Regions from separate parts of the Neorhizobium sp. DAR64872/K0K18 genome, predicted to be linked through region 1. Evidence: riboswitches for the same ligand, from Rfam matches in the RefSeq annotation. Region 1 holds a riboswitch; the other holds the start of a gene.
The links. A riboswitch is a leader RNA that binds a small molecule or an ion and turns the genes downstream of it on or off. The one in region 1 is predicted to bind cobalamin.
Positions count from the first base shown of each region.

Region 1 (3,398 bases):
GGCTTTGAGGATCTCGAAGCTTTCAAGCACCCGCGAAAGCAGTCTCGGCTTCAGAAGCTGGTATTCGGCCGCCTTGGCATTGCCCTCGACCCTGCCCTGCACCACCACCTGGGCGCCGACTTCGCTTTGGGGCTTCAACAGAACCGGGTTCATATGGACGCTGAGCGGCACGCTGGCCGCCCTCGCCTGCAGGGCTTGCGCCCGGCCGATCTCGCCGCCATCGGCAGTGACCGCAGCATTGTTGGACATGTTCTGCGGCTTGAAGGGCAGGACACTCAAGCCCCGCAGCGTGAAGACGCGGGCAAGCCCGGCAACGACCAGCGACTTGCCCACATCCGAGCCTGTCCCCTGAAACATGAGAGCGCGCGCCACCACCCGTCAGAACTCGATGCCGGCCTGGGCTTTGACGCCGGCCTTGAAGTGATGCTTGACGAGCGTCATCTCGGTCACCAGATCCGCCGCCTCGATCAGAGCCGGTTTTGCATTACGGCCGGTGACGACCACGTGCAGATCCGCCGGGCGCGCCTGTAACTGGGCAACGACCGTTTCGAGATCGAGATAATCGTAACGCAACGCGATATTGAGTTCGTCGAGAATGACGAGGCCGATCGTTTCATCCGCCATCAGTTCGAGTGCCATGCCCCAGGCCTTCTCGGCAGCGGCGATGTCGCGTTTGAGATCCTGAGTTTCCCAGGTAAAGCCCTCGCCCATCGTGTGCCAGGCAATGCGGTCACCGAACACAGCAAGCGCCGGCTGCTCGCCGGTTGACCATGCGCCCTTGATGAACTGCACGATGCCGACGCGGCGGTTGTGGCCGAGCGTCCGCAAGGCCAGCCCGAAGGCCGCCGTAGACTTGCCCTTGCCGGAGCCGGTATGAACCATGAGGAGCCCCTTCTCGACGGTCTTCTCCGCGACTTCGGCATCCTGAACCGCCTTGCGGTTTTCCATCTTGGCGCGGTGGCGCTGCTCGGTGGTCTGATCGATTTCCTTCAACGGACTGCAAGCTCCTTGGACGTGGTCGAAATTTCCTCACCAGCACGAAAACGCTCGCGAATGACGCCGGAAAGCGCTCCGAGAACGGCCCAGAAGACGAGGTTCGTCGCGTAGACGGCATTGACGAACCGCGCATGCAGTTCGATCGGCACCGCGGTGTCATGGGTCGGCGGCAACGGTGCACCGATGATGTGCGGAGCAACCAGCAGGACGACCGCCAGAGCCGCAAGAAGGGCGGAACGGGTATAGGCAAGCAGCCCGAGGGCCAGGGCGGTGCAGACTGCCGTCGCGATCCACCAGAGCTGCCGCGGTCCGAGTTCGGCGACGGGCATGCCCGGGAGTTCCGGCGGCAGGCCGAGGCCGGGTGCAAGGCTGACGGTGAGGAAGCCGGCAATGCCGAACATCAACCCGCCGCGCCATCCGCCAAACCCGCCGAGTGCTTCGGCAATGGCGATGGCAACCAGCGCAAAACCGATGGCCGACAGTGCATTGGCGGCAGCCGTGTAGGCAAAGCGCTCGAGCCCGTCGGCCGGCGCCCATGCCTCTTCGGCATGTTGATGCTCAGTGGAGGCAGGGGCTGCAGTGCCTGCCGCCGGAGCAGCAGCATGGCTATGCCCGGCGGCGCTGCCGGCGTGTTCATAGGTCTCTGCCGCGATGATAAGCGGCACGACCGAAAAGCTTTGCATCACGGTCATCAGGAGCCCGGACAAAAGCCCGGCGATCACCGCCGTGAGGACGATGTTACGAAACAGCGACATTGGGGAAATTCCTCTTAGTGGCAGGGAAAGGCCAGCGAGTGGCGCGTATCGTGGGCTGCGTTGTGCACGGCCTCGATATGCGAAAAGCCGACAAAGCCGACGATGAACAGGCCGAGTATGGCCGTCATGCCAAGAGGAATGATTTTCGATGCGGAAACGCTGGCTGCACCGGCAGCAGAGTTCGTAACCATGGACGTCGTCTTTCTGCCCTCCACCCGAGGACTTTCACTGTGCCTATCGTCTCCGGCAGGTCTCCTGGCTCGCGGATCGAACGCCTCTGACCCGCCTTCCCGGATGTCTCCAGTGGCATGTTGAGCAGAGACTTTCCGCTTACAGTTGCGGGGGCAGCCGCGGGTTTGACGCCAAGATGTCGTCGCACCGCATTCCCTTCGATGAGCCCTCTCGGGCACCAAAGACGTGATCACTATAGACGGTTTCCCCATACGGGCAATCGCCTTTGCGACATTGACACTGCCCTGCGACAAGGCTTAGGTGACTGCGATACGGTCCCTTGCCGGCAACGGTAGGGGCTAAGAGAGAATGCGGTGCGAGCCCGGGATCATCTTGAGATTCCATGGTTCAATGCCGCGGCTGCCCCCGCAACTGTAAGCGGCGAGCCATCCTGCCACTATGGCCACGGGAGAAATCCGGGAAGGCAGGCGGATGGTGACGACCCGCGAGCCAGGAGACCTGCCGTTCGAAAACGTGCCTTTCCGGGCGGGGTGCTCCGGTAAAGCTTCTTTCACTCTGCAGGATTGGCTTGCCTTCCTGTCGTGCACCCCGATGTTATTGGCTTGGGCGGTAGTGCGACACGATGGTGATTGACGAACGAAAAGACGAGCGCGACGCGTCCGCAGACGGCCTTGCCGGCGAGCCGGATGTGACGATTTTCGTCTGCACCAATTGTCGCGAGGCTTCCGATAGCGAAGCGCGCCCGGGCATCGGCCTGATGGCGGCACTTCGCGAGGCGGCCGCCGGCAAACCGCTCTCCATCAAACCCGTCACCTGCCTTGCCAACTGCGAAAAAGGCCCAAGTGCTGCCTTCAACCATCGCTCCGGCTGGTCCTATGTCTTTGGTCATCTGTCGCTCGACACGGTCGAGGATATCTTGGTCGGCGCGATGATGCTGGCTGACGACGAGCGCGGTCTACTTCCCCTTCGCGGCCGCCCCATGTGCCTTCGCGGCAAGGGCATGACGGCCCGCATTCCACCATTCCAGCACCACGAGGACATGCCTTCATGAGCGTTTCATTCGACCGCGTTCCCTGCACCGTGATCACCGGGTTTCTCGGTGCCGGCAAGACGACGCTGATCCGTCACCTGATCGAAAACCTCAAGGGCAAGCGGCTCGCGATCATCGTCAACGAGTTCGGCGATGTCGGCATCGATGGCGACGTGCTGAAGGGCTGCGGCATCGAAAGCTGCCCTGACGACAACATTATCGAACTTGCCAACGGCTGCATCTGCTGCACCGTCGCCGACGACTTCGTTCCGGCGATCGACCAGATCCTGGCCCGCGAACCGCGCGTCGATCATATCCTGATAGAAACCTCCGGCCTTGCCCTGCCGAAGCCGCTCGTCCAGGCGTTTCAGTGGCCGGATGTGAAGGCCCGCGTGACGGTGGATGCCGTCATTGCCGTGGTGGAC
Region 1 covers NZ_CP191446.1:3,360,869-3,364,266, forward strand. Annotated here, with positions in the region: gene ACQY1P_RS21820 (cobyric acid synthase) at 1-375, opposite strand, end outside; gene cobO (cob(I)yrinic acid a,c-diamide adenosyltransferase) at 379-993, opposite strand; gene ACQY1P_RS21830 (CbtA family protein) at 990-1,751, opposite strand; gene ACQY1P_RS21835 (CbtB domain-containing protein) at 1,766-1,942, opposite strand; cobalamin riboswitch at 1,980-2,180, opposite strand; cobalamin riboswitch at 2,238-2,463, shown strand; gene ACQY1P_RS21840 (DUF1636 family protein) at 2,566-2,994, shown strand; gene cobW (cobalamin biosynthesis protein CobW) at 2,991-3,398, shown strand, end outside.

Region 2 (3,398 bases), 900 kb from region 1:
AAATCCCGAGAACATAGGGTTCGGCCAGCGAGTTCCGCAGCAGAGACTGCAGAATCGCCCCCGATAGCGCCAGTCCGGCGCCGCAGAATGCCGCGACCAGCGACCGCGACAGGCGATAATCCCAGATCACCGCTTCCTGGATGCGCGGCAAGGCCACGGCCGTAAAGCCGAGCCGGTTCGTCACCGCCGCAATCGTCGTCTCCATGGGAATGGTCATCTCACCGATCGCCACCCCGGCAACGATGGCGACGAGGAGCGCTAAGAGCACCAGGAACACGCCTGCGGCACCTAGCGCCCAACGTCCGATACGGGATCGCGTCACTTGGGGCGCCTGGGCAGGTCGGGCAAATTCGCCTCATCGACGATGGCGGAAACAGGGAAAGATATCATCTCCCGCCGCACCCTAATTCGCAAGGCCGAAGGACTGGATGCCCCGGGCGAGCGTCTCGATGCCCTCGATCGTGCGGATCGTCGGGTTCATCGACTGGGCGTCCATCATCACGAAACGCTTCTTTCTCACCGCATCCAGCTGGCTGACGACGGGATCAGTCTCGAGGAACTTGATCTTCACGGCAGGATCATCCGCGGCATAGCGGCGACGGTCCATGGTGGCTACGACGATGACGGAGGGGTTGGCCTCAGCAATCGTTTCCCAGCCGACCAGCGGCCATTCTTCTTCCGTCGTCACCACATTGCGGGCGCCGATCGTCTCAAGGATATAAGCCGGTGCGCTGTTCTTGCCCGCGATAAAGGCGTCGCCCTTGGTCTCTTTGCTGGAATACCAGAAGACGATCGGCAGGTTCTTTAGCTCAACGCCCTTGATCGATGCGACGGCTGCGGCTTCGCGCTGTTTCAGGTCTGCGATCAGGGCCGTGCCCTTGTCCTCGACGTCGAAGATCTTCGAGAGCTCGGTAATCTCGCGGTAGATCAGGTCCATCTTGAACAGTTCGTTGCGAACGCCGTCCCCGCCATCGACATTGGTCTTGGCGACGCAATCGGCGGGCGAGACATAGGTGTTGATGCCGAGATCGGAAAACTGCTCGCGCTTGCCGACGGATCCCATCGGCCCGACATGCCACTCGAACTCGGCAGCAACCAGATCCGGTTCGAGACCGACGACCGATTCAAAGCTCGGGTCGTTGTCGGCAAGCCGTTTGATCTTCGCATCCACCTCTGCATAGGGCGAAAGCACCGGCCCGACCCAGACGGCAGTGCCCGCCACCTTGTCGGCCAACCCGAGCGAATAAAGCACTTCGGTCATGCCCTGACCGATCGAAACGATCTTCTGGGGCGCGTTCTCGAACGTGACGGAGCGACCGCAATTCTCGATCGTCAGCGGGTAGCTGGTCGGTGCGGCAAAGGCGAATGTGGGAAGTGCCGCAACTAAGGCGGCGATAAGCCCTGATTTCATGTCCTGTCCTTTAATGATCGGAAAAAAGGGCAGGACGACCTGAAGCCGCATCGCGGCTCGACGTCAAAATGGCGCACGAGCGCATTGCTTGCGTCATAATCATCTCCCTGCCGGAACCCCTCGTCCGGTGTTGGTTGTCCATGCCACGGCAGGTCTCCTGACTTGCGGCTCGAACGCCTTCCATCGCCTTCCCGATCGGATGATCAGTGGTATCGATGGCTGGCTCGCCGCTTACAGTTGCGAGGGCAGTCGCGGACTTGGCCCGAAAGCCTCACCGCATTCCCTTTTCATCTGCGATTGCAGAACCGTAGCGCCCCAACTGATAGGGAACACGCCGGTGCTTGTCCAGAGCGATCCCCGCGCGATCTCTGTCGTTGCCGAGTGTAATAGTATAACATACCAATTTACGCAACGGTCTATTTTGGATTGGTCGCGACCTTCGTGAGGCGCTCAATTCAGGGATGCTGTACATTAAATTGCGATGACATCGCCCTCACCCTACTCCTGCCTCTTTGGCCTGACAGCGCTCTGGTCTATGACCTTGCGGACAGATAGCCTGCGGGGCGATTCGCCGTCCTTCTGGTATGGGACGACCGGAAGGAGCTGAAGGAGACGAAGATGACGGATATTAAGAGCGGCTTGACCGAATTGAAACCGCAGATAACCGTGATCGGTGTCGGAGGCGGTGGCGGTAACGCGATCAACAACATGATCACGGAAAATCTCCACGGCGTGGAATTCATCGCCGCCAATACGGATGCCCAGGTTCTGGCAACATCCAAGGCGTCGCGCCGAATTCAGCTGGGTGCGCAGGTGACCGAAGGTCTCGGTGCTGGCTCGCTGCCGGATATCGGCCGCGCGGCGGCCGAAGAATCGATCGACGAGATCATGGATCATCTCGCCGGCTCGCACATGTGTTTCGTCACCGCCGGCATGGGTGGTGGAACCGGAACCGGTGCCGCGCCAGCGATTGCACGCGCAGCGCGCTCTGCCGGCATCCTGACGGTTGCGGTTGTCACCAAGCCCTTTTCGTTCGAAGGGCATCGCCGCATGAAGACGGCAAACGAAGGCATCGAGGCCCTGCGTGAGGCCGCCGACACCGTCATCGTCATTCCGAACCAGAACCTGTTCCGCATTGCCGACGCCAAGACCAGCTTTGCCGACGCGTTTATGATCGCGGACCGCGTGCTGTTTTCCGGCGTCAGCTGCATCACCGACCTGATCGTCAAGGAAGGCCTGATCAACCTCGACTTCGCCGACGTGAAATCGGTGATGAAGGGCATGGGTCGTGCGATGATGGGAACCGGCGAAGCCTCCGGCGATGGCCGCGCGCTGATCGCTGCCGAAGCCGCTATCGCCAATCCGCTGCTCGACGACATCTCGATGAAGGGCGCCAAGGGCGTGCTCATCTCGATCTCAGGCGGTACCGACATGACACTGTTCGAAGTCGATGAAGCTGCGAGCCGCATCCGTGACGAAGTCGAAGCCGAGGCCGACATCGTCGTCGGCGCGATCTTCGACAAGAACCTCGACGGCAAGTTCCGCGTGTCGGTCGTCGCAACTGGCCTCAACGGCAACCAGCAGGGGTCTTCATCCCCGACTGCGCAGTACTAAGACCAGTCTCAGCCAATAAAAAAACGCTCCGTGGACATCCGCGGAGCGTTTTTTGTTTGTCGGATCCGAAGAAATCAGCTTCTCGGCTTGAGGTTCTCAGGATCGTAGAGCGGCTTGTAACCAACCGCTGCGACTTCCACCGGGAAGGCCTCGTTGAAATAATCCACCGTCAGTTTGCGACCGACCTGGCAATGCGACCAGGGCAGATAGGCGAGCGCGATGTTCTTGCCGATCGTCGGGCCGTAGGCGATCGACGTCGTATAGGACCGCCGTCCAAGCTCATCGATGAGAACCTCGCCCGTGTCAGGATCCATCACCGGCAGCGAGCCGACCGGATAGCGGGCCACACCGGACGCATCGACATTGTCGGTCA
Region 2 covers NZ_CP191446.1:2,463,797-2,467,194, forward strand. Annotated here, with positions in the region: gene ACQY1P_RS17595 (FecCD family ABC transporter permease) at 1-322, opposite strand, end outside; gene ACQY1P_RS17600 (ABC transporter substrate-binding protein) at 404-1,411, opposite strand; cobalamin riboswitch at 1,542-1,736, opposite strand; gene ftsZ (cell division protein FtsZ) at 2,030-3,025, shown strand; gene ACQY1P_RS17610 (GcvT family protein) at 3,100-3,398, opposite strand, start outside.
Region 2: another riboswitch for cobalamin. It lies ahead of ACQY1P_RS17600 (ABC transporter substrate-binding protein); the one in region 1 lies ahead of ACQY1P_RS21835 (CbtB domain-containing protein).